Regions from separate parts of the Klebsiella sp. F11 genome, predicted to be linked through region 1. Evidence: predicted binding sites of a transcription regulator. Region 1 holds the regulator's gene; each other region holds the start of a gene.

Region 1 (7,439 bases):
AGCCGCGTCGCAGCGCTACTTCCACAAGCCGGCGAGCCAGTTAACGCCGGCGGAGGCGGCGCTGCTGGCCGCCGTGTTGCCTAATCCGATCCGCTTTCGCGCGGATGCGCCGTCGGGCTATGTTCGCAGCAGGCAGGCGTGGATCTTACGCCAGATGCGGCAGCTCGGCGGGGAAGGGTTTATGCGGGAGAACAGGCTGTATTAATGGTGTCGGCGGTTGTGGTACCCCGGTAAGCATCGCGCGACCGGGGGAATAACCCCGGCGCTAGTCTTCGTCAAAACCGGCGTTAAACAGCGCAATAACCGCGGCCAGCGCTTCGACTTCCTGCGGACCGCTGGCCTCAATCTCAATTTGCCGACCCTTCGCGGAGTCGAGCATCAGCAGAGCAATCACGCTATTGGCTTCCGCCTCCGTGCCTTCATCGTTGCGCAGCAGCACTTCAGCATCGAAATTTTGCATCAGCTCGAACAGCTTCATCGCCGGGCGCGCGTGCATGCCCAGCTTGTTGGTGATCTCAACGCTCTGCTTTACGGTCATGATTTGCGTTTTTCCAGCGTCCGGTGACGCGACTGCACGTTCTTACCGCGCGAGCGGAAGTAGTCAGCCAGTTGTTCGGCGATATAGACCGAACGATGTTTACCGCCGGTACAACCGATAGCGACCGTCAGATAGCTGCGGTTATTGGTCTCCAGCATGGGTAACCATAGCTCAAGATAGCTGCGGGTCTGGTAAATAAAGTTGTGAACTTCCGTATGCCGGTCGAGGAAGGCGGCGACGGGCTTATCGAGGCCGGTCATCGGCCGCAGCTTGGGGTCCCAGTGCGGGTTAGGCAGGAAGCGCACGTCGAAGACGTAGTCGGCGTCGATCGGAATGCCGTGCTTAAAGCCAAAGGACTCAAAGACCATGGTCAGCTCGCGCTCGCGTTTGCCCAGCAGGCGCGTACGCAGCATTTCTGCCAGCTCGTGCACCGACATTTCTGAGGTGTCGACGATAAGGTCGGCGCGGGAGCGCAGCGGCTCCAGCAGCGCGCTCTCTTCGTCGATTGCGCTCTCAAGGGAGAGGTTTTTACTCGACAGCGGGTGCAGGCGGCGCGTGTCGCTGTAGCGACGAATCAGCGTATTGCGATCGGCATCAAGGAACAGCAGCTGAGGAGAAAACGCCTCAGGCAGGTTCTTCATCGCCTGTTCGAAGATTTCCGGCGACTCCGGCATGTTGCGCACGTCGATGCTGACGGCGGCGGAAATGTTTCTGTCGGCCAGCGATCTCGCCAGTTCGGGCAGCAGCACTACCGGCAGGTTATCTACGCAGTAGAAGCCCATATCTTCCAGCGCCCGCAGGGCGACGGATTTCCCCGATCCTGAGCGGCCGCTGACGATCATCAGTACCATGTACCGTTTCTCCTCAGTACGATAAAGGGGAGGCAATCGCTCCCGTTATGCGTCATCGCTGCTTCCTGCTTCGGTGATAATCTCATACAGCTCTTCGTCGCTTTGCGCGGCGCGCAGGCGGCGGCAAATCGTTTTATCCGCCAGCCGTTTTGCCACCAGCGACAGCGTATGCAGATGGGTTTTTGTCTGATCGGCCGGCACCAGAAGCGCAAATAGCAGATCGACAGGCTGGTTGTCGATCGCATCAAAGGCGATCGGCGTCTCCAGCTGCACAAAAACGCCAACGGCGCGCAGCGTATCCTCTTCAAGCTTGCCGTGCGGAATGGCGATGCCGTTGCCAATTCCGGTACTGCCCATTTTCTCACGGGTGAGGATCGCTTCGAATACCACCTGGGAGGGCAGACCTAGCTGCTTTGCCGCCAGCTCGCTGATGATCTCCAGCGCGCGCTTCTTGCTCTGGCAGTGAACCTGGCTGCGGGTGCATTCCTGGTTAAGGACATTGCTCAGTTGTAGAGCGGAATCGTTGTTCATCATAATTTCACCTGAGCTCGCTCTCTGCCAGCTGCCGACACTATCCGGCGGCTGGCAGGGGCGGTCGCCCGGACAATTAGTGTTGTTTTAGTTTATCTTTATGTTTTGTTAACTGTCGTGCCAGCTTATCGATGAGGCCATCGATAGCGGCATACATATCCTGCCCTTCCGCACTGGCATGGATTTCGCCACCGTTGACATGCAGATTGGCGTCCGCAATTTGCGTCACCTTCTCTACTTTTAACACAATATAGACCTGATTGATCCTGTCGAAAAACTGCTCCAGCTTGCTGAACTTCGCGTTGACGAATTCGCGCAGTGCCGGGGTGATTTCGACGTTGTGTCCTGTAATGTTGAGCTGCATAGTGTCTTCCTTATCGGTTGGGTCACACCAGCTGCTTACGCTGGTTAGACGGCGGAATGGATAAAGACTCTCGGTACTTAGCGACGGTGCGGCGCGCCACCATGATACCCTGTTCGGACAGGATGGTGGTGAGCTTACTGTCACTCAACGGCTTCGCGGGGTTCTCCGCGGCGATTAGCTTCTTCACCAGCGCGCGAATGGCGGTCGACGATGCCTCGCCGCCGCCTTCGGTATTCACGTGGCTGGAGAAGAAATACTTCAGTTCAAAAATTCCGCGCGGGCTGTGCAGGTACTTTTGCGTGGTCACGCGGGAAATCGTCGATTCATGCATTTCGACGGCCTGAGCGATATCCGCCAGCACCATCGGCTTCATAAACTCTTCGCCCTGCTCAAAGAAGGCCTGCTGCTGTTCGACGATGCAGCGGCTGACGCGCAGCAGCGTATCGTTGCGGCTTTCCAGGCTTTTTATCAGCCAGCGGGCTTCCTGCAGGTTACTGCGGATAAACTGGCTGTCCGCGTCGTTGCGCGTGCTGTTGCCCATTGCGGCGTAGTGCTGGTTAATTTTCAGGCGCGGGATGCTATCGGAATTGAGTTCTACCACCCAGCGATCGCTGACCTTGCGCACCAGCACATCGGGGATCACGTATTCCGGTTCATTAGTTTGGATCGATTGACCCGGGCGCGGATCTAACGACTGGATCAGATTAACCGCTTCTTTCAGCACCTCCTCTTTCAGCCGCGTAACGCGCATCAGAGAGCGAAAGTCGTGGTTGGCGAGCAGGTCGAGATGATCGCTGATGATAAGCCGGGCTTCTTCCAGCCACGGCGTCTCTTTGGCGTATTGGGAAAGCTGAACCAGCAGGCAGTCGCGCAGATCTTTTGCCGCCACGCCAACCGGGTCGAAACGCTGGATGCGCTTGAGTACCGCTTCCACTTCTTCGAGGCTGATTTCGTCATCGCCGATGCTCTCGACAATATCTTCCAGGCGAATAGTGAGGTAACCGGTGTCATCAACGGCATCGACGATCGAGGTGGCGATCGCGCGGTCGGTATCGGTGAACGGCGTCAGCTCCACCTGCCACATCAGGTAATCCTGCAGGCTCTGGGTCGTTTCGCCTTGATAGATAGGCAGCTCGTCGTCCTGGTAATCGACGCCGTTGCCCGACGGCGTGCCGGCGGTGTAGATCTCATCCCAGCTGGCGTCGAGCGGCAGCTCCTCCGGCATATCTTTTTGTTCAAGAGCGTCTACGGTATCCAGCGATTCGCGGTCCTCGACCTCTTTGGTTTCTACCTCATCGTGAAGATCGGTTTGCTCAAGCAATGGATTGCTCTCCAGCGCCTGCTGGAGTTCCTGCTGGAGTTCTAACGTGGACAGCTGCAGTAAACGAATGGCCTGCTGCAGTTGCGGCGTCATGGCAAGCTGTTGGCTTAGCCTTAATTGCAAACCTTGCTTCATATTCAGGGCTAATATCTCCGGCTAAAACGTCTGTAACTTCTACCCTATCAGAGTCTGAAGTCTTCCCCAAGATACACGCGCTTAACCTGCTCGTCTTCAAGGATTTGCTGTGGGGTGCCGTGAGCAATGAGATGCCCCTGGCTGACGATATAAGCCCGTTCGCAGACCGCCAGGGTTTCCCTGACGTTATGGTCGGTGATCAGCACGCCAAGACCGCTGTCGCGCAGATGCTCGATGATGCGTTTGATATCGATAACCGAAATGGGGTCAACGCCGGCAAAGGGTTCATCCAGAAGGATAAATTTAGGGTTGGCGGCCAGCGCGCGGGCAATTTCAACGCGGCGGCGTTCACCGCCGGAAAGCGCCTGACCGAGGCTGTCGCGCAGGTGCTCGATGTGAAACTCTTCCATCAGCTCTTTCGCGCGATCCTCGCGCTGTTCGCTGCTCAGATCGTCACGGATCTGCAGCACCGCCATCAGGTTGTCGTAGACGCTCAGACGACGGAAAATCGAGGCCTCCTGCGGCAGGTAGCCGATGCCCCGGCGCGCGCGCGCGTGCAGCGGCAGCAGGCTGATGTCTTCATCGTCGATGATAATATTACCGGCATCGCGCGGGACAATGCCGACTACCATGTAGAAGGTGGTGGTTTTGCCGGCGCCGTTCGGGCCGAGCAGGCCGACAATCTCACCGGAGTTGACGGTCAGACTGACGTCTTCCACCACGCGGCGGCCTTTATAAGCTTTGGCGAGATTCTTTGCAGTTAATGTTGCCATAACGAATTACTTACCTTTCTTTGGCTGAGCGGTGCCTTTGTCCTGCAGCTGCGAAGGAACCAGAACCGTAGTCACGCGCCCGCCTTTGTTGCTGAACGCCTGCATTTTCTGCTCTTTCACCAGATAGGTGATTTTGTCTCCCTGGATATTGCTATCGATCTGTTCCAGATGCGCATTGCCGGTCAGCACGACGAAGTCATTTTGCAGTTCATAATGCATTTTCGACGCGCGGCCTTTAACCGGCTTGCCGTTATCCTGCATCTGGAAGAAGGTTGCCGGATTGCCGTAGCCGTCGATCACCTCTTTACCCCGCTCGCCGCCGGGGCGCGTGACCACGACCTTATCGGCATTGATCTTGATGGTGCCCTGGGTCACGACGACATTACCGGTAAAGGTGACAACATTGCCCTGCATATCCAGCGACTGCTGATCGGATTCGATATGAATCGGCTGATCGGTGTCGCCGGTCTTTGCCAGTGCCGGCAGGCTGACGGCCAGTATGGCGCTGGCGAGCGCAATTTTAAGGCTGAGTTTGTTTGTTCTGAATTTCATAAGAGGTTCTAACCTTTTCAATCAGCTCGGCATTTTTGCTGCGCAGGTTGCCGCGCATTTTTAGGCCACTGGAATTAAATGTTGTCCCGTACAACGTCACCATGTCATCGGAGGTAACATCCTGCGTTACCAGGTTTATCTGGGCGTTATCCGTCGTAATTTTGCGCAGTTGAGAGTCAGGGCTTAGCGCATTCACCTCAACGTGCCCATAAAGATACAGCATACGATCTTTGGTCAGTTTGGCTTTATCCGCTTTGATTGACCAGCTTGGGACTTTGTTGGTATCAAAGGTGGTCATCACCGGCTGAGTGAACCACGACAGCTCTTGCGCAGAAAAATACGCGACGTGTTCGGCGATAAGGCGATAGTTAAGCGCCCCTTCCGGACTGTAAACGACGGTATCGGTATGCTCGCTGGTATAGGTTGGGTCATCAGGATTGACCTCCTGCTGAGCGCTATCGTCCGTACCCGCCAGGTTAAGGCCGATCAGGATCAGCGCGACCAGCGACAGTAAAATGATAACCCAACGTCTGGTTTTACTCATATTGATTGCCCTTTGGCCTCATCCAGCTTGCCCTGCGCCAATAGTAACAAATCGCAGACCTCGCGTACCGCTCCGCGCCCGCCGTTGATGCGGGTAACATAGTCTGCGCGTGGAAGCAGCAGCGGGTGCGCATCCGCTACGGCAACGCTTAAGCCTGTCTCAGCCATTACCGGCCAGTCGATCAGGTCATCGCCAATATAGGCCACTTCGTCCGCACGGACCGCCAGCTTGCTTAATAGCTCACGGAAGGCCAGCAGCTTATCGGACTGCCCCTGATACAGATGCGTAATGCCTAACGTCTGACAGCGATCTTCTACCAGTTTAGCGTTTCGCCCGGTAATAATCGCCACTTCAATACCTGAAGTCAGCGCGCAGCGGATCCCGTAACCATCGCGTACGTTGAACGCCTTCAGCTCTTCGCCGTTGTTGCCCATATAGATAAGACCGTCGGAAAGCACGCCGTCAACGTCGAGGATCAGTAACCGGATCTTCGCCGCGCGCTGGAGAAATTCAGGGCTTACCGGTCCGTAGCAGGTCGCCAGCAGAGCATCAGCATTATTCATTATTTTATCCTTACTTACACTACGCCTGCGCGCAGGAGATCGTGCATATGTACCACACCCAACAGACGGTCGCCATCGGCAACTAATACGCAGGTGATATGACGGGCTTGCATCAGATTTAGCGCATCGACCGCCAGGGTGCCGGGGCGGATGCGAATCCCACCCGGCGTCATGACCTCGGCGATGCCGGCATTACGCATATCGACCCCGGAATCGAACACCCGGCGCAGATCGCCGTCGGTGAAAATACCGATGATGTTCATCTCATCGTCGCAGACAGCGGTCATGCCTAAATTTTTACGCGTGATTTCCAGCAGCGCGTCGCGCAGCGTGGCCTGCAGAGTAACGTGCGGGATTTCATCGCCGGTGTGCATGATATCATTGACCCGCAGCAGCAGCTTGCGGCCCAGCGCGCCGCCGGGGTGCGACAACGCGAAATCTTCGGCGGTAAAGCCGCGCGCTTCCAGCAGCGCGACCGCCAGCGCATCGCCCATCACCAGCGCCGCGGTGGTGCTTGACGTCGGGGCCAGGCCCAGCGGACAGGCTTCTTTCAGCACCTTCACGCACAGGTGGATATCCGCCGCGCGCGCCATGCTGCTTTCCACACGGCTGGTGATGCAGATCAGCGGCACCCGCTGCCGTTTTAGCACCGGAATCAGCGCTAATATTTCGTTCGACTCGCCGGAGTTCGACAGGGCGATAATGACGTCCTGCGGCGTGACCATGCCTAAATCGCCGTGGGCCGCCTCGCCGGGATGAACGAAGAACGACGGCGTACCGGTGCTGGCGAAGGTGGCCGCCATTTTACGCCCGATGTGCCCGGACTTGCCCATCCCCATGACCACTACTTTGCCGGCGCAGCGGAAAATCGTTTCGCAGGCGCGCGTAAAATCTTCATTAATGTATTGATCGAGCTGAGCCAGACCTTCACGTTCAATTTCCAGCACCTCGCGGCCTGCCCGTTGAAAGTCAAAATCCGTTGGCAAATCTGTTTGCGACATAATGGTATCCCGATTCATTCACCAAAGAGCGGTGCTGCCCAGTACAGCATCGCCAACCAAACCACAAAACCGCCGACCAGCAGCGCCCCGGCGAGTCGGCCGGGCTGCCGCTTACGGCGCCAGCACAGCAGAGCGAAAACGACGCTGACCAGCATCATGACGGCATAGTCGCGCGTAAACGCTTCGGGGGCGAAGGATCCCGGGGCGATCAGCGCCGGCAGACCGAGAACCAGCACAATATTCAGGATATTGGCGCCAATGATATT
Region 2 (7,439 bases), 1.9 Mb from region 1:
CAGCCCGTTATCCAGCGCTTATCCTGAACCTTTTCCGGTAACAGGACGCCTCATGGATCCTCAAGACACATTTCCTCAGCGGGTATGGCAGATTATCGCCTCGATTCCGGAAGGCTGCGTCGCCACCTACGGCGATGTCGCGCTGCTGGCAGGCTCGCCGCGCGCCGCGCGCCAGGTCGGCGGCGTGCTCAAGCGTCTGCCGGAGGGCTCTACTCTGCCGTGGCATCGGGTGGTTAATCGGCACGGCGATATTTCTCTAACCGGACCGGATCTGCAGCGTCAGCGTCAGGCGCTGCTGGAGGAGGGAGTACAGGTCTCCGGCGGCGGGCATATCGACCTGCAGCGCTATCGATGGATTTATTAAAAAAATGCCCCTGAACAGGGGCATCTGAGGTCTTATTGCGCGGCGGCCGGGCTGTTCGCCGCTCCGCCATCGCTGGAGACAGGCACCGCCGTTCGCTGTACCGGTACCAGCAGCAGATCGGCACGATTGCCGCCACCGTTCACCGCCGTCTGGACCGTATCGGTGATAAACATCAGCTGACCATTTACCGTAATGGCCGAACTCAGCAGGATACGCGCGTTAGGCTGAATATCCGCCTGGTTGTACGGCAGAACAAAGTCATACGGCGGCTGCTTACCTTCGGTACGTACGGCTTTCTGCGCCAGCACGCGCGACGGCGCGTCGGCCAGTGAAGCATCAGACAAGGTCACGGTCAGTACCGCATCCGGCGGCAGGGCAACTTTTTGCCGGATAGAGATTGTCCCGGAAACGTTAGGCTGTTGCTGCGACGACGTCAGTGACGCGATGCCGTAAGGATCGGCGGCAGCCGCGTTATTTTTCGCACTGTCGCTGTGATTATTGGCACATGCGGTCAGCGCGGTGGCAACGGCTAAAGCAGTTAACATATAGGCAAATTTCATGTTGTTCTCCTTTTCATCCCTATATACGCAGGAGCATGCCCTACCGACAGGCTGGCATGAACATTTGTTTCGTGCATAAGTGTGGCACAGATCTCAGATCTCTTCCTGCAAGCGAAGCGTTATTCAGATTATTACACCCATCGGACCACTTGCGATTCCAGGTTATACTTTGCCTCAATACGTGCCGCGAGAAGCGGCTATCACCGATTGAGGGTTAATATGAGTCAGGCACTAACCAATCTGCTGGCATTGTTAAATCTGGAAAAAATTGAAGAAGGGCTGTTCCGCGGGCAGAGCGAAGATCTGGGACTGCGTCAGGTTTTTGGCGGCCAGGTCGTCGGCCAGGCGCTGTACGCGGCGAAAGAAACCGTGCCTGCCGAGCGTCTGGTCCACTCTTTCCACAGCTACTTCCTGCGCCCTGGCGATAGCCAAAAGCCGATTATTTATGATGTCGAAGTCCTGCGCGACGGCAACAGCTTCAGCGCGCGCCGGGTGGCCGCGATTCAAAACGGCAAGCCCATCTTCTATATGACCGCCTCTTTCCAGGCCCCGGAGCCGGGCTACGAGCACCAAAAAAAGATGCCAGCGGCCCCGGCGCCGGACTCTCTGCCTTCCGAGACCGATATTGCTCGTAAGCTGGCGCACCTGCTGCCGCCGCAGGTCAAAGAGAAGTTCCTCTGCGATAAGCCCCTTGAGATCCGCCCGGTTGAATTCCATAACCCGCTAAAGGGCCACGCGGCAGAACCGACCCGCCAGGTATGGATCCGCGCCAACGGCCCCGTTCCGCAGGATATCCGCATCCACCAATACCTGCTGGGCTACGCCTCGGACTTTAACTTCCTGCCGGTCGCGCTGCAGCCGCACGGCGTGGGCTTCCTTGAGCCCGGAATGCAGGTTGCCACGATCGATCACTCGATGTGGTTCCATCGCCCGTTCAACGTTAATGAGTGGCTGCTGTATAGCGTTGAGAGCACCTCAGCCTCCAGCGCCAGGGGATTCGTGCGCGGCGAGTTCTACACCCAGGACGGCATCCTGGTGGCCTCGACGGTGCAGGAAGGCGTTATGCGCAACCGCAATGCATAGAGCGTAACGGCATAAAAAAAGCCTCCCGAGGGAGGCTTTGCTACTACTGGAGATAACACAAAGATCAGGCGTTGTAGGCGTTTTCGCCGTGGCTGTTGACGTCCAGACCTTCGCGCTCCTGCTCTTCCGGTACGCGCAGACCGACGGTCATATCCGCAACTTTATAGCCGATCCAGGCGACGATGCCGGACCAGACGATGGTGATGGCGACGCTTTCCAGCTGTACCAGCAGCTGATGGCCCATAGTCACCCCTTCTGCGTAACCGACGCCGCCCAGCGAGGTGGCGGCAAAGATACCGGTCAGAATACAGCCGATGATGCCGCAGACGCCATGCACGCCGAACACATCGCACGGGTCGTCAACGCGCAGCCAGCGTTTCAGTACCGTTACGCCCCACAGACCCGCAAGGCCGGACGCCAGACCTACAATCAGCGCGCCGCCAATCCCGACGTAGCCACATGCCGGCGTAATGCCAACCAGGCCGGCAATCGCCCCGGAACAAGCGCCTAACAGCGACGGTTTACCGCGGGTAGTCCACTCGCCGAAGGTCCAGGCCAGGATCGCGGCGGCGGTCGCCACAACGGTGTTCACGAAGGCCAGGGCAGAAATTTCGTTTGCCGCGCTCGCAGAGCCGGCGTTGAAGCCAAACCAGCCTACATACAGAATCGCGGTACCGGTGAAGACCATCGGCAGGTTATGCGGTTTGAACGCTTCTTTGCCAAAGCCGACGCGTTTGCCCATCATATAGGCGCCCACCAGCCCGGCAACGGCCGCGTTGATGTGCACAACGGTGCCGCCGGCAAAATCCAGCGCGCCGTGCGTCGCCAGCAGACCGCCGCCCCACACCATATGCGCAATCGGCACATAGGAGAGCGTCATCCATACCACCACAAAAATCAGCACCGCGGAGAAGCGAATACGCTCCGCCAGCGCGCCGACGATCAGCGCCACGGTGATACAGGCGAACGAGCCCTGGAAAGCGACATGGATGTACTGATAGAAGGAGCCCATCAGCGCTTTCAGCTCAATATTTTTCAGCATTACCCAGTTGAAGTCACCGAAGAAGCTGCCGCCGGTGCTGAACGCCAGGGTATAGCCGTAAACCACCCACAGAATGCACACCAGCGCAAAGGTGACAATCACCTGAGTCAGCATGGAGAGCACGTTTTTGCCGCGAATCAGGCCGCCGTAAAACAGCGCGATGCCCGGAATCGTCATAAACAGCACCAGCGCGGTGCAGATCATCATAAAGGCGTTATCGGCCTTATCCGCCACCGCCGGTGCGGCCATGGCCAATCCCGGGAGAAGCGCCAGCGCACCCAGACCTGTTTTCATTGTTGTTGCTATTTTCATCTTCTCAATCCCCATCACTGTGTGGTCTGGACGTTACAGTGCCGCTTCGTCGGCTTCGCCGGTGCGGATGCGAATAACACGCTGCAGCTCGGCGACGAAAATTTTGCCATCGCCAATTTTTCCGGTGTATGCCGCTTTACTGATGACGTCGACGACCTCATCAAGCTGATCGTCGGCAATCGCGACGTCAATTTTTACCTTCGGCAAAAAGTTAACGCTATATTCGGCGCCACGGTACAGCTCAGCATGGCCTTTCTGGCGGCCAAACCCTTTCACTTCAGTGACCGTAAGGCCCTGAATGCCGATGGAAGATAACGCTTCGCGAACGTCTTCCAGTTTAAACGGTTTGATTACCACGGTAACCAGCTTCATAAGTCCCCTCCGATCAGAATTCGTAATGGCAGCAGCTAACACTCAGGGAATAAAGCAAAGGCTATGCCAGAAATGAAAAAGGACCGCAAAGCGGCCCTTTTGATAAGGAAAAGAGAGAAACGACCCGGGAGCGAGGAGGAAAGCGCCCGGCGGCGCCTAAAAGCGCACCATTTCAGTGCATAAAAGGTTGCATTTTTGCACCATGCGATATCGCCGCAGGATCGCTGCCTGCTTATAGTGCATCAGGCAATAAGAGACTCTTCCTGTGAGCTGGCCGCCAGCTCTTCGCCGGCCAGCTGCAGCTGATACATCTGCCAGTAGCGCCCTTTTTCCGCCAGCAGCTGCTGATGGTTTCCACGCTCAACGGCCTGGCCGCGATGGAGCACCAGAATCGTATCCGCTTCGACTATCGTCGACAGGCGGTGGGCAATCACAATCAGCGTGGTGTTCTGACGAACCCTCGCCAGCGCCTGCTGGATAGCCTGTTCGGTGCCGGAGTCGATATTCGCCGTAGCCTCGTCAAGAATCAGTATCTGCGGCGTATCAACCAGCACCCTCGCCAGCGCCAGCAGCTGTTTCTGCCCCACCGAGAGATTGTTGCCCTGTTCGCCCAGCTGGGTATAGAGTCCTCCCTCCATGCCGCGCGCCAGCTCCGCCAGCTGTACGGCTTCCAGCGCGTCCCAGACCTGCGCCTCGCTGATATCACGGCCGAGAGTGACGTTGGCGTAGAAGGTATCGGCCAGCACCACCGGATCCTGCTGCACCATCGCGACGCCCTGGCGTAATGCGCCGTGGCTTAAAGAGGAGAGCGGGCGGCCGTCAATACGGATCTCGCCTTTGCTCAGCGGGTAGTAGCCCATCATCAGGCTGGCGAGCGTACTTTTACCGCTGCCGGTGTGGCCCACCAGCGCCACAAAGCTGCGGGACGGAATGTCCAGATTGATATCCTGCAGCACCAGCCGATCGCCGCGGTAGGCAAATGAGAGATTCTCAATTGATACCGTCCCGCTGCGCAGCGGCGCATCGTCCTGTCCCCATGCCTGGCGCGGCCGATCCATCAGCTCGAAGACCCGCTCGCCGGCCACCACCGCCTGCTGCAGCATCGACTGCTGCGTGGTCAGTTCAATCAGCGGCTCGTTCAGCCGACCGAGATAGCTGATAAAGGCGTACAGCACCCCAACCTCAATGGTTTCCGTGGCGCTGAAGCCAAAGAGCATCAGCAGCCCACATAGCACCAGCGTCGAGAAGAGGCTGAGCAGCGGGCGCAGCAGGAAGCCGTCGAGACGCAGGGTTTGCATGCGCGCCAGATAGTGGGCATAGCTGGCCTCGCGCATCCGCTCGCCGAACCGCGCCTGCTGGCGGAACTGCTGGATAACGCCCATGCCGTTAATCACTTCATTAAAGCCGTCGTTGATGTCCGCCAGCCAGGCGCGCACCCGCCGGACGATAGGCGTGCTGTAGCGCTGATAGATCATCATGACGATTAGCACCGCCGGGAAAATCGCCAGCGCCACCAGCGCCATGCGCCAGTCGAGGCTGAACATCGCCACCAGCATTGCGCCAATCAGCGCCGCGCTGCGCAGTACCGTCGCCACCACGGTGACGTAGAGATCGCGGATCACCTCGGTGTCGTTAGTCACCCGGGAGATAAGCTGCCCAACCGGCTGAGTATCGAATTCGCTCAGCGGCTGGCGCAGCGCCGCGTCCATCACGTCGCTACGCAGCTGCTGAACGACGCCGACGGCGGCGCGGTTAAACAGCAGCGACTGGTTGTAGTGCAGCGTCGCCGCGAGGATCTGCAGGCCGATATAGGCCACTGCGAGACCGCTAACCAGCTTCAGCGGCAGCGAATTCTTCGCCACCATATTGTCGATGAAATAGCTGATCAACAGCGGGCCGCTGACTTCAGCCGCCGCAGCAACCCACATCATTCCCACCGCAATCAGCAGCGGTCGGCGCCACGGCGAGCCGTAGGTCAACAGGCGTTTTAAGGTTGGCCAGAGTTCGGTAAAACTACGCATCGGCAGCCTCCTCAAGTTCATGAGGGGCGTCATCCAGCGCCGCCTCCAGCTGCTGATAGCGGTACATATCGCGATACCAGCCCGGCTGCGCTGCCAGCACCTCATGGCGGCCGCGCTGGGCAATATGGCCGTGCTGCAGGACCAGAATTTCGCTGGCTTCCGTCAATGCCGATAGCCGGTGGGCGCTGATAATCACCGTCCGGCCCTCTCCCCACTGCCGCAGGTTATACAGTATCTGGTGCTCCGTACGGCCATCAACCGCCGACAGGGCATCGTCAAGAATCAGGATTTCCGCCTCCAGCAGCAGCGCGCGGGCGATGGAAATGCGCTGTTTCTGCCCACCGGAGAGCATCACGCCGCGTTCGCCCACCTCGGTCTCGTAGCCCTGAGGCAGGCGCAGAATATCCTCGTGAACGCTGGCAAGGCGCGCCACTCGCTCAATTTGTTCGGCCGTCGCCTCGGGCCTGCCGAGCGCGATGTTATTTGCCACGGTGTCGGAAAACAGGAACGGCGTCTGATTGACCACCGCCAGCCGACCGCGCCAGCCGTCCAGCTGTAGCCGGGTGAGTGGAATATCATGGAAACGAATATCCCCCTGGGTGACGTCGAAGTGGCGCTGTATCAGCGCCAGAATCGTGCTTTTCCCCGAGCCGGTTGGCCCGCAGATGCCGAGCATTTGCCCCGGCTGCAGCACAAAATTGACCTTTTCCAGCGACGCTTTGCTGGCCTGCGGATAGATAAACTCACGCACGGCGACGCTCAGCGTTCCGCGCCCTTCCGGCGCCGTTTCGCTACCGTCGTTGACTGCCGGCGCTTCCTCCAGCATCGTGCGAATTCGGCTATAGGCCGCGCTGCCGCGCTCGACGATATTAAACATCCACGCCAGCGCCAGCATCGGCCAAATCATCAGCCCCAGATACATCACAAAGCTGGTGAGCTGACCCAGCGTCATGCTGCCCTGCAGCACCATCCAGCTCCCGCCGCCGATCGCCAGCAGATTGGCGGTCCCGATGGCGATATAGATCGTCGGATCAAAGCGCGCATCGATACGCGCCACGCGCATATTTTTCTTACCGGTATCCTCCGCGTCGGCCGCGAACTGCGCCGACTGCCGATCTTCCAGGCCAAAGGCTTTAATCATGCGGATGCTGGTCAGGCTTTCCTGGGTTCGATCGTTGAGGCTTGAGAACGCCGCCTGCGCCACGCGAAAACGCTCGTGCAGGGCATCGCCGTTGCGCTTAATCACCAGCGCCATCACCGGCATCGGCAGCAGCGCCAGCAGCGTCAGCTGCCAGCTGATTTGCGTCGACATCACGATCAGCACCGCGCAGCCCATCACCAGCGAATCCACCAGCGTCAGCACGCCCTCCCCGGCCGCGAAGACCACCCGGTCAACGTCGTTGGTGGCGCGGGCGATCAGGTCGCCGGTGCGATGGCGCAGGTAGAAGGCCGGATGCTGGCGGCTCAGCTGGCGATAGAAATCTTCCCGCAGCTCGACGGCCAGCTGATAGGAGGCGCCAAACAACAGCACGCGCCAGACGTAGCGCAGCAGGTAAACCATTATCGCGATCAGTACCAGCACGCCAATCCACATCCACACCTTTTCCGCGGTGTAATGTTCTTTGGTGACGCCATCAACCACAACCCCCACCACCTTAGGCGGGATCAGCTGTAGGACGGCGATA
Region 3 (7,439 bases), 600 kb from region 1:
ATCGGCGGCGGAAAAACCCTCTTCCTGCAGGACGCGTTGGTAGATCCGCTCCTCGGGCTTGCGCATCCCCATCTCCTGCGAAAGATAGATACGATCGGCCGCGGCGCGCACCTCGGGGTATTCATCAGGCCAGAAAGTGGTATGCAGACGGTTGGTATTCGACAGCACGACCACGCGATGCCCCTGCTCGCGCAGCTTCTGCATAATCGCAATGACCTCCGGGCGGAGAGCCACAAATACGGCCTGCCAGCCGTGAGAAAACTGCTCATAGCTCAGCGGCATATTCATCTCATGGCACATCGCTTCAGCGAAGGCTTCGTCGCTGATGTCACCGCGCTCGTGCTGGCGAAACGCCTCACCCATGGTGAAGTGCTGCTTCAGCGTCGCAAGCGGAATGCGGCTTAAATCACTCCACGTCCCGAGTACCCGGTTGAAGTCGATGTCGACAATCACATTACCTAAATCAAAGATATAGAGCATGGCCCTCTCCTTTTGCACCGTGGAAAATTAACTGTAGCGGGAAAGGCGAGGTTTGACTATGAGATGGGGGCTTTGCAGCCCAAAAAGAAACCCCGCCATTAAGGCGGGGTTTAGGTATCAACGGACGGCGAGAATTAGTCTTCTTTCGCACCGCGCATGGCGCGTTTACGATCGTTCTCGGTCAGGTGACGTTTACGGATACGGATAGACTGCGGAGTCACTTCTACCAGTTCGTCGTCATCGATGAACTCCAGAGCCTGCTCCAGGGTCATCTTGATCGGCGGAACCAGAACCGTGGCTTCGTCAGTACCGGACGCACGCATGTTGGTCAGTTTCTTACCGGTCAGGCAGTTTACGGTCAGGTCGTTAGAACGGCTGTGAATACCGATGATCTGGCCTTCGTACACTTCTGCACCGTGACCCAGGAACAGCTTACCGCGATCCTGCAGGCTGAACAGGGCGAAAGCAACCGCTTTACCCTGACCGTTGGAGATCAGTACGCCGTTGTTACGCTGACCAACTTCACCCGCACGAACGTCGTCGTAGTGGCTGAAGGTGGAGTACAGCAGACCGGTACCGGAAGTCATGGTCATGAACTCAGAACGGAAGCCGATCAGACCACGGCTTGGGATCACGTAGTCAAGACGTACGCGGCCTTTACCGTCTGGATTCATGTTTTTCAGATCGCCTTTACGCTCGCCCAGCGCCTGCATCACGGAACCCTGATGCTGCTCTTCAACATCCAGCGTGACGTTTTCGAACGGCTCTTGCTTGCGCCCGTCGATTTCGCGGAAGATAACTTTCGGACGGGAAACCGCCATCTCGAAACCTTCACGACGCATATTTTCAATCAGTACGGACAGGTGCAGCTCACCGCGGCCGGAAACGCGGAATGCGTCAGCGTCTTCGGTTTCTTCAACGCGCAGGGCCACGTTGTGGACCAGCTCTTTGTTCAGACGGTCGAGAATCTGACGAGAGGTCACATACTTCCCTTCTTTACCGCAGAACGGAGAGGTGTTGACGTTGAAGAACATGGTAACGGTCGGCTCATCAACGGACAGCGCCGGCAGCGCTTCAACATTCTGCGGATCGCAGATGGTGTCGGAGATGTTCAGCTCGCCCAGGCCGGTGATCGCGATGATATCGCCCGCTTCGGCGATGTCGCTGTCGATACGTTCCAGACCCAGATGGGTCAGCACTTTACCGACTTTACCGTTACGAGTTTTGCCTTCGCTATCGATGATAGTGACCTGCTGGTTCGGCTTCACTTTGCCGCGTTTGATGCGGCCGATGCCGATAACGCCAACATAGTTGTTGTAGTCCAGCTGGGAGATCTGCATCTGCAGCGTACCGTCCAGATCGACGTTCGGCGCCGGAACGTGGTCAACGATCGCCTGATACAGCGGAGTCATGTCTTCCGCCATATCTTCGTGGTCCAGACCCGCGATACCGTTCAGCGCGGAGGCATAAACGATCGGGAAGTCCAGCTGCTCATCGGTAGCGTCGAGGTTTACGAACAGATCGAAGACCTGATCGACAACCCAGTCAGGGCGCGCGCCCGGACGGTCAACCTTGTTGATAACCACGATCGGCTTCAGGCCGTGGGCAAAAGCTTTCTTGGTGACGAAGCGCGTTTGCGGCATTGGGCCGTCAAAGGCATCAACCACCAGCAGCACGGAATCGACCATGGACATAACACGCTCAACTTCACCTCCGAAGTCGGCGTGCCCAGGGGTATCAACGATGTTGATACGGTAATCATTCCATTTGATTGCGGTGTTTTTCGCGAGGATGGTAATCCCACGCTCTTTCTCCAAATCGTTGGAGTCCATCACACGCTCTTGTGTTTCGGCACGTGCATCGAACGTACCGGATTGCTGGAGCAGCTTGTCAACCAGGGTAGTTTTACCATGGTCAACGTGCGCGATGATGGCGATGTTACGCAGATTTTCGATCACAAACTTTGCCTCAGGCATTAGAAATAGCGCGTTATTGTACACGTAATAAGCGAAGGACTGAACAGGATCACAAACATCCTCCGCAAACAAGTATTGCAGAGTTTCTTTGTGATCGCTTTCACGGAGCGATAAAAGGGCACCGCAATAAAAATTGCACCAAAATAGTGCCCAACGTTCACATTGAGGCACTATTTTGGTGCATTATTCCCATCATGGTGCAGTTCTTTTGCACTATGGTGCGCATGATACAGCGTTTTACATAGCATTTAAAAGTTGGCACAGATTTCGCTTTATCTATTTTAAGGCAACAACGCCACTTTAAGTAGTAAAAAAAGTTTTCGTTACCACGACGACAATGACCAATCCGGGAGAGTTTAAGTATGTCCGCTGAACACGTTTTGACGATGCTGAACGAGCACGAAGTGAAGTTTGTCGATCTGCGCTTCACCGATACCAAAGGTAAAGAACAGCACGTCACAATTCCTTCTCATCAGGTTAATGCCGAATTCTTCGAAGAAGGCAAAATGTTTGATGGCTCCTCGATTGGTGGCTGGAAAGGTATTAACGAATCTGACATGGTTCTGATGCCGGATGCGACCACCGCGCTGATCGACCCGTTCTACGAAGAACCGACGCTGATCATTCGCTGTGATATCCTGGAACCAGGCACCCTGCAGGGCTACGATCGTGACCCGCGCTCCATCGCGAAACGCGCTGAAGAGTATCTGCGTTCTACCGGTCTGGCAGACACCGTCCTCTTCGGGCCAGAGCCAGAGTTCTTCCTGTTCGATGACGTCCGTTTTGGCGCTTCTATCTCCGGTTCCCACGTGGCTATCGACGATATCGAAGGCGCATGGAACTCCGCCACTAAATATGAAGGCGGCAACAAAGGTCACCGTCCGGGCGTGAAAGGCGGTTACTTCCCGGTTCCGCCGGTTGACTCATCTCAGGACATCCGCTCTACCATGTGTATGATCCTGGAAGAGATGGGCCTGGTTGTTGAAGCTCACCACCACGAAGTCGCGACTGCCGGTCAGAACGAAATCGCGACCCGCTTCAACACCATGACCAAAAAAGCGGACGAAATTCAGATCTACAAATACGTTGTGCATAACGTTGCTCACCGCTTCGGTAAAACTGCGACCTTTATGCCAAAACCAATGTTTGGCGATAACGGTTCCGGTATGCACTGCCACATGTCCCTGTCCAAGAACGGCGTAAACCTGTTCTCTGGCGACAAATATGCGGGCCTGTCTGAGCAAGCGCTGTTCTACATCGGTGGCGTCATCAAACACGCTAAAGCAATTAACGCCCTGGCTAACCCGACCACCAACTCCTACAAGCGTCTGGTCCCGGGTTACGAAGCGCCGGTTATGCTGGCCTACTCTGCGCGTAACCGTTCCGCCTCTATCCGTATTCCGGTGGTCACCTCTCCGAAAGCGCGTCGTATCGAAGTGCGCTTCCCGGACCCGGCTGCCAACCCGTACCTGTGCTTCGCTGCGCTGCTGATGGCTGGTCTTGACGGTATCAAGAACAAAATCCATCCGGGCGAAGCGATGGACAAAAACCTGTATGACCTGCCGCCGGAAGAAGCGAAAGAGATCCCACAGGTTGCCGGCTCTCTGGAAGAAGCACTGAACGCGCTGGACGCGGACCGTGAGTTCCTGACCGCAGGCGGCGTATTCACCAACGACGCTATCGATGCCTACATAGCCCTGCGTACGGAAGAGAACGACCGCGTACGTATGACTCCGCACCCGGTAGAGTTCGAGCTGTACTACAGCGTTTAATTTTGCTGTAAATCCTCGGTATTCCGTGTTGTGGCGTGGGGTACCAGGGATATTTTGTTGCCGTGGAAACTTTCAGCCCATCTCAGGATGGGCTTTTTTCTCCACCAACATGCTGATCTTATGCGCTTTTTACTTATAAAAAGCTATACTGCACTAGAATAGTGCACTCTTTTCAGGAGACTGTCAGATGGCAACAGGCACTCAGCCCGATGCTGGGCAGATCCTTAACTCTTTAATCAACAGCATCTTATTGGTCGATGACGACCTGGCGGTGCATTACGCGAACCCGGCGGCGCAGCAGCTGCTGGCGCAAAGTTCACGTAAACTATACGGCACGCCGCTCCCCGAGCTGTTGAGCTACTTTTCGCTGAATATCGGTCTGATGCAGGAGAGCCTGCAGGCGGGCCAGGGCTTTACCGATAACGAAGTCACCCTGGTGATCGATGGCCGCTCGCATATCCTGTCCTTAACCGCCCAGCGCCTGCCTGAAGGGCAAATCCTGCTGGAGATGGCGCCAATGGATAACCAGCGGCGTTTGAGCCAGGAGCAGCTGCAGCACGCGCAGCAAATCGCGGCGCGTGATTTAGTCCGCGGCCTGGCCCACGAAATTAAGAACCCTTTGGGCGGCCTGCGGGGCGCAGCGCAGCTGCTGAGCAAGGCGTTACCCGATCCGGCGCTGGTGGAATACACCAACGTCATCATTGAGCAGGCCGATCGCCTGAGAAACCTGGTCGATCGCCTGCTGGGACCGCAGCATCCCGGAATGCACGTTACCGAAAGCATCCATAAAGTCGCTGAGCGGGTGGTGAAGCTGGTTTCTATGGAGCTGCCGGATAACGTCAAGCTTACCCGTGATTACGACCCTAGCCTGCCGGAGCTGGCGCACGACCCGGACCAAATCGAACAGGTCCTGCTGAATATCGTGCGCAATGCGCTGCAGGCGCTGGGGCCAGAAGGCGGAGAGATAATTCTGCGCACCCGTACCGCCTTTCAGCTGACGCTGCATGGCGAGCGCTACCGTCTCGCCGCGCGCATCGATGTTGAAGACGACGGCCCGGGAATTCCGTCCCATTTACAGGATACGCTTTTTTATCCCATGGTTAGCGGTCGCGAAGGCGGTACCGGTCTGGGGCTTTCCATTGCCCGCAGTCTCATCGATCGACACTCCGGCAAAATTGAATTTACCAGTTGGCCAGGGCATACCGAATTCTCGGTGTTCCTGCCTATTCGGAAGTAGAGGTGTTTATGCAACGAGGGATAGCCTGGATCGTTGATGACGATAGCTCCATCCGTTGGGTGCTTGAACGCGCGCTCACCGGGGCAGGCTTGAGTTGTACAACGTTTGAAAGCGGCAACGAGGTGCTTGATGCACTGACCACCAAAACCCCGGATGTACTGCTGTCTGATATTCGGATGCCGGGGATGGATGGGCTCGCGCTGCTGAAACAAATTAAGCAGCGCCATCCGATGCTTCCGGTCATCATAATGACCGCGCATTCGGATCTGGATGCCGCAGTAAGCGCCTACCAGCAGGGCGCCTTTGATTATCTGCCGAAACCGTTTGATATTGACGAAGCCGTGGCGCTGGTTGACCGCGCTATCAGCCACTATCAGGAGCAGCAGCAACCGCGAAATGCGCCGATAAACAGTCCGACGGCCGATATCATCGGCGAAGCGCCGGCGATGCAGGATGTCTTTCGCATTATCGGCCGCCTGTCGCGATCGTCCATTAGCGTGCTGATCAACGGTGAATCCGGTACCGGTAAGGAGCTGGTCGCCCACGCTCTGCACCGCCACAGCCCGCGGGTAAAGGCGCCGTTTATCGCCCTGAATATGGCCGCAATCCCAAAAGATTTGATCGAGTCCGAGCTGTTCGGTCACGAGAAAGGGGCGTTTACCGGCGCCAATACCGTGCGCCAGGGCCGCTTTGAGCAGGCCGATGGTGGCACGCTGTTTCTCGATGAAATTGGCGACATGCCGCTGGACGTGCAGACGCGCCTGCTGCGCGTGCTGGCCGACGGTCAGTTCTATCGCGTTGGCGGCTATGCGCCGGTGAAGGTGGACGTCAGGATTATTGCCGCGACCCACCAAAACCTCGAACAGCGCGTCCAGGAGGGAAAATTCCGTGAGGACCTGTTCCACCGTCTGAACGTGATTCGCGTCCATCTGCCGCCGCTGCGCGAGCGGCGGGAGGATATTCCGCGCCTGGCGCGCCACTTCCTGCAGGTTGCGGCGCGCGAACTTGGCGTTGAGGCGAAGCTGCTGCACCCGGAAACGGAAACGGCGCTCACCCGCCTGGCCTGGCCCGGTAACGTGCGCCAGCTCGAAAATACCTGCCGCTGGCTGACGGTGATGGCCGCCGGTCAGGAAGTTCTGACCCAGGATCTCCCCGGCGAGCTGTTTGAAACCTCGGTGCCGGACAGCCCAACGCATATACAGCCGGATAGCTGGGCGACGCTGCTGGGACAGTGGGCCGATCGCGCCCTGCGATCCGGTCATCAAAACCTGCTCTCTGAGGCTCAGCCGGAAATGGAGCGGACGCTGCTGACCACCGCCCTGCGCCATACCCAGGGGCACAAGCAGGAGGCCGCACGCCTGCTGGGATGGGGACGCAACACCCTAACCCGCAAGCTGAAAGAGCTGGGAATGGAATAACGCGGTTCGCGCTGGCCGAGCGGCCAGCCGCTTTATCGCCCCGGCTGGCTATGCGCCGCCGGGGTTTTGCTTAAATCACCCGTGAGAACTGCTGCATCCGCGCTTTCTGGCGCAGATAGGTATCAAAGCACATGCAGACGTTGCGGATCAGCAGCCGTCCTTTCGGCGTCACCTCAATCCCTTTTTCATCGACGTCCACCAGCCCATCTTTCGCCAGCGGCGCGAGCAGCTGCAGGTCTTCGGCAAAATAGTGCTGACAATCGATCTCCCACTGCGCGGCGACGGCAGAAAAATCGAGACGGAAATTACAGATCAGCGATTTGATCGCGTCCCGGCGGATGCAGTCATCGCGGGTCAACACAATGCCGCGCCACAGGCCGTTTCCGATGTCATCAACCTGCTGATAGTACTGCTTCAGCTCTTTCTGGTTCTGCGCGTAGCAGTCGCCAATCATGCTGATTGCGGAAACGCCCATCCCCAACAGGTCGGTGCCGCCCTGCGTGGTGTAGCCCTGGAAGTTGCGGTGCAGGACGCCTTCACGCTGAGCAATCGCCAG
Region 4 (7,439 bases), 690 kb from region 1:
TGATCGGCATCATCATGGCCTCGGGCATCGGCGACTGGATTGCCCACGGCCTGGCGCCGCTCGCCAGCCATCCGCTGGGGCTGGTGACCCTGGCGCTGATCTGCTCCTTCCCGCTGCTGTCGCCGTTCCTCGGCCCTGGCGCGGTGATCGCCCAGGTTATCGGCGTGCTGATCGGCGTGCAGATTGGCCTCGGCAATATTCCGCCGCATCTCGCCCTCCCCGCCCTGTTTGCGATTAACGCCCAGGCGGCCTGCGACTTTATTCCGGTCGGCCTGTCGCTCGCCGAAGCCCGGCAGGAGACGGTGCGCGTCGGCGTCCCGTCGGTGCTGGTCAGCCGCTTCCTGACCGGCGCGCCAACGGTGCTGATCGCCTGGTTCGTTTCCGGATTTATTTACCAATAAGAGGTTCCTGAAGATGACCGTGATTTACCAGACCACCATTACGCACATCGGCGCCAGCGCGACGATGGCGCTGGAGGATCGGATGCTGATTACCTTCCGCGAGGGCGCGCCGGCGGATATCGAAGAGTACTGCTTTATTCACAACCACGGCGAGCTTGTCGGCGCGCTGGCGCCGGGGGCGCAGCTCCAGCTGGGAGAACAGCGCTATCCGGTCACCGCGGTGGGCGAGGTGGCGGAACAGAATCTGCGCGAGCTGGGCCATATCACGCTGCGCTTCGACGGCCACCACGTGGCGGAGTTTCCGGGGACGGTGCACGTGGCCGGCCCCGTGCCGGAGGCGATCGCCCCCGGCTGCGTACTGAAATTTTTTGCTTAAGCTGTAAGGAGAGAACTATGAGTCAGGTTGCTGTTGTCATCGGCGGAGGACAAACCTTAGGTGAGTTTCTGTGTCGTGGGCTCGCCGCCCAGGGGTATCGCGTGGCGGTGGTGGATATTCAAAGCGATAAGGCCACCCGCGTGGCTCAGGCGATTAACGCCGAATATGGCGAAGGGACGGCGTACGGTTTCGGCGCCGATGCGACCAGCGAGGCCAGCGTCGTCGCCCTCGCCCGCGGCGTGGACGAGATATTCGCCCGCGTGGATCTGCTGGTTTACAGCGCCGGGATCGCCAAAGCGGCCTTTATTAGCGACTTTGCGCTGGGCGACTTCGACCGCTCGCTGCAGGTCAACCTGGTGGGCTATTTCCTCTGCGCCCGGGAGTTTTCACGGCTGATGATCCGCGACGGCATTCAGGGGCGCATCATTCAGATCAACTCCAAATCCGGCAAGGTGGGCAGCAAGCATAACTCCGGCTACAGCGCGGCGAAGTTCGGCGGCGTCGGGCTGACCCAGTCGCTGGCGTTGGATCTGGCGGAGTACGGCATTACCGTCCACGCGCTGATGCTCGGCAACCTGCTGAAGTCGCCGATGTTCCAGTCGCTGCTGCCGCAGTACGCCCACAAGCTCGGTATCGCCGAAGATCAGGTCGAGCAGTACTACATCGACAAGGTTCCGCTCAAGCGCGGCTGCGACTATCAGGACGTGCTTAACGTGCTGATGTTTTACGCCAGCCCGCAGGCCTCCTACTGCACCGGGCAGTCCATCAACGTCACCGGCGGCCAGGTGATGTTTTAACCGCCGGCTCCCGGATCGCGCCGCGGTCCGGGTTCTTCCCGATACCACGCCTTAAGGAAATGTTCATGGTTAGCGCATTGATTACCGTCGCCGCTATCGCCTGGATCGCCCAGCTCGCCTTCGGCGGCTGGCAGATCCGCCGCTTTAACCGCGCGTTTGATAAACTCTGTCTGCAGGGGCGCGTCGGCGTCGGGCGCTCGGCGGGCCGCTTCAAGCCGCGGGCCATCGTCGCCATCGCGGTTGATGAACACGACCGCGTCAGCGGCACGCTGCTGATGAAGGGCCTGACCGTCTTCGCCCGTCCGCAGCAAATCCCGGCGCTTGAAGGCAAACTTTTGCAGGAATTGCGGCCAGATATGATCTTCCCCCATGATTCGCTCTGTCGGAATGCACTATCATTAGCGCTTAAACCGAAACATGTATAATTTCGTTGTAAAAGTAAATATCTTGCGAAATTATCATATCGAAACTTTAAACGCAGGATATAACCGCTATGAAACCACGTCAGCGACAGGCAGCTATTCTTGAGCATCTGCAGTCGCAGGGTAAATGCTCGGTCGAAGAGCTGGCGCAACACTTCGATACCACCGGCACGACGATCCGCAAGGATCTGGTTACCCTCGAACACGCCGGCACCGTTATTCGCACCTACGGCGGAGTGGTGTTGAATAAAGACGAAAGCGACCCGCCTATCGATCATAAAACGCTGATCAATACCGCCAAGAAAGCGCGCATCGCCGAAGCCGCCGTGCGCTTCATCCACGACGGCGACTCGATCATCCTCGACGCCGGCAGCACGGTGCTGCAGATGGTGCCCCTGCTCAGCCGCTTCAATAACATCACGGTCATGACCAACAGCCTGCATATCGTCAACGCCCTCTCTGAGCTCGATAACGAACAAACGATCCTGATGCCCGGCGGCACCTTTCGCAAGAAATCGGCGTCCTTTCACGGACAGCTGGCGGAGAATGCCTTCGAGCAGTTCAGCTTCGATAAGCTGTTTATGGGGACCGACGGCATCGACCTCAACGCCGGCGTCACCACCTTCAACGAGGTGTATACCGTCAGTAAAGCGATGTGCAACGCCGCCCGGGAGGTGATCCTGATGGCTGACTCGTCGAAGTTTGGCCGCAAGAGCCCGAACATCGTCTGCGGTCTTGAAAGCGTGGATATGCTGATTACCGATGCCGGCATCGACCCGACGTTCCAGCGGGCGCTGGAAGAGCAAGGCATCAAAGTTATTATTACTGGAGAAGATCATGAGTAACTTTCTGTTAGAAGCCGGACGCCAGACCCTGCTGCTGGAGCTCCAGGAGGCGAGCCGCCTGCCCGAGCGCCTGGGCGACGACTTCATCCGCGCGGCGGAAACCATCATCCACTGCGAAGGCAAACTGATTGTTTCCGGCATCGGTAAATCGGGCCATATCGGCAAAAAGCTGGCCGCCACCTTTGCCAGCACCGGTACGCCGGCGTTTTTTGTCCACCCGGCGGAGGCGCTGCACGGCGATCTGGGGATGCTCGATAGCCGCGACGTGATGCTCTTTATCTCCTATTCCGGCGGGGCGAAGGAGCTCGACCTGATCGTGCCCCGGCTGGAGGAAAAATCGATTCCCCTGCTGGCGATGACCGGCAAATCGAAATCCCCGCTGGCGCTGGCGGCCAGGGCGGTGCTGGATATCGCCGTAGAGCGCGAAGCCTGCCCGATGCATCTCGCCCCGACCTCCAGCACCGTCAACACCCTGATGCTCGGCGACGCGCTGGCGATGGCGGTGATGCAGGCCCGCGGCTTCAACGAAGAAGATTTTGCCCGCTCGCATCCGGCCGGCGCGCTCGGCGCGCGACTGCTGAATAAGGTCCATCACCTGATGCGCCGCGACGATGACGTGCCGCGCGTTGACGTCGCCGCCAGCGTGATGACCGCCATGCTCGAACTCAGCCGCACCGGGCTGGGGTTGGTAGCGGTATGCGATGCGCAAAACCGCGTCGAGGGCGTATTCACCGACGGCGACCTGCGCCGCTGGCTGGTGGGCGGCGGCACCCTCGAGGATACCGTCAGCCGGGCGATGACCCGCAGCGGCGTGACGCTGCAGGCCGAGAGCCGCGCGATTGAAGCCAGGGAGCGCCTGATGAAGCACAAAATCAGCGCCGCCCCGGTGGTGGACGAGAGCGGCCAGCTGGTCGGCGCGATTAACCTGCAGAACTTTTATCAGGCCGGGATTCTTTAAGCCCCAGACGCTTCGCCAGCCGATGCAGGTTGGCGACGTCCAGCGCCAGCGCCCGGGCCGCCGCCGCCCAGCTGCGGTTATTCTCCGCCAGCGCCCTGGCGATCGCCTCGCGCTGGAAGGCCTCCGTCGCCTCGCGCAGGTTTATAGTCTGCGTCGGCGCCAGCGGCGCGGCGTTCGCCGGGTTCGGCGCGTCGCCGGCAAACTGAAAGTGCTGCGGCTCCAGCACGATTTCGTCCCCCGCCTGGGTTGCCCGCGCCAGCACCACCGCGCGATGAATCGCATGCTCCAGCTCGCGGACGTTGCCCGGCCACGACCAGGCGCCCAGCCTTGCCCGCGCGGCGCCGCTTAACACCACCTGCCCCAGCCCCATCCGCAGGCGGCACTGCTCGCAGAAATAGCCCGCCAGCAGCACCACGTCCTGATCCCGCTCGCGCAGCGCCGGCACCGACAGCGGAAAGACGCTCAGCCGGTGATAGAGATCGGCGCGAAAGCGCCCTTCGACCACCTCCTGACGCAGGTCGCGGTTGGTGGCCGCCAGCACCCGCACGTCCACCCGCAGGCTGCGATCGTCCCCGACGCGCTGAATGTCGCCATACTGCAGTACCCGCAGTAGCTTTGCCTGCAGCGCCAGCGACAGTTCGCCGATCTCATCGAGGAACAGCGTGCCGTTATCGGCCATTTCAAACTTGCCGCTGCGGTTGCTGATGGCCCCGGTAAACGCCCCTTTGACGTGGCCGAACAGCTCGCTCTCGGCCACGCTTTCCGGCAGCGCCGCGCAGTTAAGATAGACCAGCGGATTGGCGGCGCGCGGCGAGCCCTGATGCACGGCTTTCGCCACCAGCTCCTTGCCGGTGCCGGTTTCACCGTCAATCAGCACGTTGAGATCCGACGCCGCGACGATATCAATCTCCTTTTTCAGCTGCAGCATCGGCGCCGAAAGGCCGATAATCTCCTGCCGTTCGGCGGCCGGGTAGCTCGCGCTCGGCTCCGGCAGCACGTTCTGGTTCTCCAGGCGGGCGATCAGCAACGCGTTGTTGAGCGCCCCCGCCACCAGCGCGGCAATCAGCCGCAGCTCCTCATCGCTGAAGCTGTCAAAGCGGTCGGCGTCCATGCCGTCGAGGGTCAGCGCGCCGATCAGCGTCTGCCCGGCAAACAGCGGCAGCCCTACGCAGGCGTGAACCTTGAGGCTTTCCTGACCGGGGATCAGCCCGTCATACGGGTCCGGCAGGTCGCTATCCGCCGGGAAGCGCACCACGTCGCCGGCGCGGGCGATGGCCTCTAAACGCGGATGCCCTTCGAGGGAAAAGCGCCGCCCCAGCACGTCGTGGGCGAGGCCGTCGATGGCCAGCGGCACAAACTGATGCGCCTCATAGCGCAGCAGCGCCGAGGCATCGCAGCCGAGGATCTGCCGCAGGGTGGCAATCAGCCGCGAGAAGCGGTCGGCGTGGCCGATATCGCTTTGCAAATCAATGGCGATTTTCGCCAGCGCCTCTACGGAAAAGCTCATTGCCGCCTCGCTGTCATTTTGACAATCACAATAGTCATAACGACTATTTTAACCATTGTCATTTTGACATCAACGTTTTTAATCAAAAATAACAAAACAAACAAAATCAATAGATTAAAAAGTTGGCACGCAACTTGATATAAGCAAAACATCTTATTTTGAAAACGCTGAATTAATTGAGGTTGCTATGTCTATTCTGGTTAAAAATAACATTCATTGGGTTGGCCAACGCGACTGGGAAGTGCGCGATTTCCACGGAACCGAATATAAAACGCTGCGCGGCAGCAGCTACAACAGCTATCTCATTCGCGAAGAAAAGAACGTCCTGATCGATACCGTGGATCATAAATTCAGCCGCGAGTTCGTACAGAACCTGCGCGGCGAAATCGACCTCGCCGATATCGACTACATCGTAATTAACCATGCGGAAGAGGACCACGCCGGGGCGCTGACCGAGCTGATGAACTCGATCCCGGACACCCCGATTTACTGCACCGCCAACGCCATCGACTCCATCACCGGCCACCACCATCACCCGGAGTGGAACTTTAACGTGGTGAAAACCGGCGACAGCCTCGATCTCGGCAACGGTAAGCAGCTGATCTTCGTGGAAACCCCGATGCTGCACTGGCCGGACAGCATGATGACCTATATGACCGGCGACGCGGTGCTGTTCAGCAACGACGCCTTCGGCCAGCACTACTGCGACGAGCACCTGTTCAACGACGAAGTGGATCAGACCGAGCTGTTCGAGCAGTGCCAGCGCTACTACGCCAATATCCTGACGCCGTTCAGCCGCCTGGTGACGCCGAAAATTACCGAAATCCTCGGGTTCAACCTGCCGGTGGATATGATTGCCACTTCCCACGGCGTGGTATGGCGCGATAACCCGACGCAAATCGTCGAGCTGTATCTGAAATGGGCGGCGGATTATCAGGAAGATCGCATCACCATTTTCTACGACACCATGTCCAACAACACCCGCATGATGGCCGACGCGATCGCCCAGGGCATCACCGACATCGACCCGCGCGTGGCGGTGAAAATCTTTAATGTCGCCCGCAGCGACAAAAACGAAATTCTCACCAACGTCTTCCGCTCAAAAGGCGTGCTGGTGGGCACCTCGACCATGAACAACGTCATGATGCCGAAAATCGCCGGCCTGGTGGAGGAGATGACCGGCCTGCGTTTTCGCAACAAGCGCGCCAGCGCCTTTGGCTCCCACGGCTGGAGCGGCGGCGCGGTTGACCGCCTCTCTACCCGCCTGCAGGATGCCAGTTTTGAAATGTCCCTGAGCCTGAAGGCGAAATGGCGCCCGGACCTGGATGCGCTGGAAATTTGCCGCGAGCACGGCCGCGAAATCGCCCGCCAGTGGGCCCTCTCCCCGCTGCCGGCCAGCGCTGATAAAAAAACGTCGGCTGAACAGAGCGACTGCGCCTGCGCCGCGGCGGCAGCGGCCGACCTCGGCCCGTCAATGCAGTGCAGCGTGTGCCAGTGGATCTACGATCCGGCGAAAGGCGAACCGAACCAGGACGTCCAGCCTGGCACCCCGTGGAGCGACGTGCCGGATAACTTCCTGTGCCCTGAGTGCTCTCTCGGCAAAGATGTCTTTGACGTTCTGGCAACGGAGGCAAAATGAGTGATGGCATCGTCATCATCGGCTCGGGCTTCGCGGCCCGCCAGCTGGTAAAAAATATTCGTAAGCAGGACCCGCAGATCCCGCTGACGCTGATCGCCGCCGACAGCATGGATGAGTACAACAAACCGGATCTCAGCCACGTCATCAGCCGCGGTCAGAGCGCCGAGGATCTGACCCTGCAAACCGCCGGGGAGTTTGCCGAACAGTATAATCTGCGCCTGTTCCCGCATACCTGGGTGAGCGATATCGACGCCGAGGGCAAAGTGGTCAAAAGCCAGGATCGCGAGTGGCGCTATGACAAGCTGGTGCTGGCGACCGGCGCCGCGCCGTTTATTCCGCCGGTGCCGGGCCGCGAGCTGATGCTCACTCTCAACAGCCAGCGGGAGTACGGCGCCGCCCAAACCCGGCTCCACAACGCGCGCCGCGTGCTGATCGTCGGCGGCGGGCTGATTGGCTGCGAGCTGGCGATGGATTTCTGCCGCGCCGGCAAAGCG

What was found. The regulator sigma-54, encoded in region 1, starts transcription at its own class of promoters, with help from an activator protein. The targets are predictions, from matches to a motif close to GTTGGCACANNTTTCGCTNT.
Region 2: glnK (P-II family nitrogen regulator) is a predicted target of sigma-54. The motif match lies at 3,785-3,804, and genes of this name have one in related genera.
Region 3: glnA (glutamate--ammonia ligase) is a predicted target of sigma-54. The motif match lies at 2,711-2,730, and genes of this name have one in related genera.
Region 4: norV (anaerobic nitric oxide reductase flavorubredoxin) is a predicted target of sigma-54. The motif match lies at 5,428-5,447, and genes of this name have one in related genera.

The regions. Positions count from the first base shown of each region.
Region 1 covers NZ_CM160060.1:527,178-534,616, forward strand. Annotated here, with positions in the region: gene mtgA (monofunctional biosynthetic peptidoglycan transglycosylase) at 1-205, shown strand, start outside; gene npr (PTS phosphocarrier protein NPr) at 266-538, opposite strand; gene rapZ (RNase adapter RapZ) at 535-1,389, opposite strand; gene ptsN (PTS IIA-like nitrogen regulatory protein PtsN) at 1,435-1,923, opposite strand; gene hpf (ribosome hibernation promoting factor) at 1,997-2,284, opposite strand; gene rpoN (RNA polymerase factor sigma-54) at 2,307-3,740, opposite strand; gene lptB (LPS export ABC transporter ATP-binding protein) at 3,788-4,513, opposite strand; gene lptA (lipopolysaccharide ABC transporter substrate-binding protein LptA) at 4,520-5,065, opposite strand; gene lptC (LPS export ABC transporter periplasmic protein LptC) at 5,034-5,609, opposite strand; gene kdsC (3-deoxy-manno-octulosonate-8-phosphatase KdsC) at 5,606-6,172, opposite strand; gene kdsD (arabinose-5-phosphate isomerase KdsD) at 6,187-7,191, opposite strand; gene AC1M2H_RS02725 (calcium/sodium antiporter) at 7,188-7,439, opposite strand, start outside.
Region 2 covers NZ_CM160060.1:4,324,686-4,332,124, forward strand. Annotated here, with positions in the region: gene AC1M2H_RS21325 (MGMT family protein) at 53-364, shown strand; gene AC1M2H_RS21330 (YbaY family lipoprotein) at 397-924, opposite strand; gene tesB (acyl-CoA thioesterase II) at 1,144-2,007, shown strand; gene amtB (ammonium transporter AmtB) at 2,072-3,361, opposite strand; gene glnK (P-II family nitrogen regulator) at 3,395-3,733, opposite strand; gene AC1M2H_RS21350 (SmdB family multidrug efflux ABC transporter permease/ATP-binding protein) at 3,976-5,754, opposite strand; gene AC1M2H_RS21355 (SmdA family multidrug ABC transporter permease/ATP-binding protein) at 5,747-7,439, opposite strand, start outside.
Region 3 covers NZ_CM160060.1:5,586,897-5,594,335, forward strand. Annotated here, with positions in the region: gene yihX (glucose-1-phosphatase) at 1-480, opposite strand, end outside; gene typA (ribosome-dependent GTPase TypA) at 615-2,438, opposite strand; gene glnA (glutamate--ammonia ligase) at 2,819-4,228, shown strand; gene glnL (nitrogen regulation protein NR(II)) at 4,416-5,465, shown strand; gene glnG (nitrogen regulation protein NR(I)) at 5,474-6,883, shown strand; gene hemN (oxygen-independent coproporphyrinogen III oxidase) at 6,954-7,439, opposite strand, start outside.
Region 4 covers NZ_CM160060.1:1,220,801-1,228,239, reverse strand. Annotated here, with positions in the region: gene srlE (PTS glucitol/sorbitol transporter subunit IIB) at 1-401, shown strand, start outside; gene srlB (PTS glucitol/sorbitol transporter subunit IIA) at 415-777, shown strand; gene srlD (sorbitol-6-phosphate dehydrogenase) at 795-1,574, shown strand; gene gutM (transcriptional regulator GutM) at 1,640-1,999, shown strand; gene srlR (glucitol operon DNA-binding transcriptional repressor SrlR) at 2,068-2,841, shown strand; gene gutQ (arabinose-5-phosphate isomerase GutQ) at 2,834-3,799, shown strand; gene norR (nitric oxide reductase transcriptional regulator NorR) at 3,762-5,306, opposite strand; gene norV (anaerobic nitric oxide reductase flavorubredoxin) at 5,494-6,945, shown strand; gene norW (NADH:flavorubredoxin reductase NorW) at 6,942-7,439, shown strand, end outside.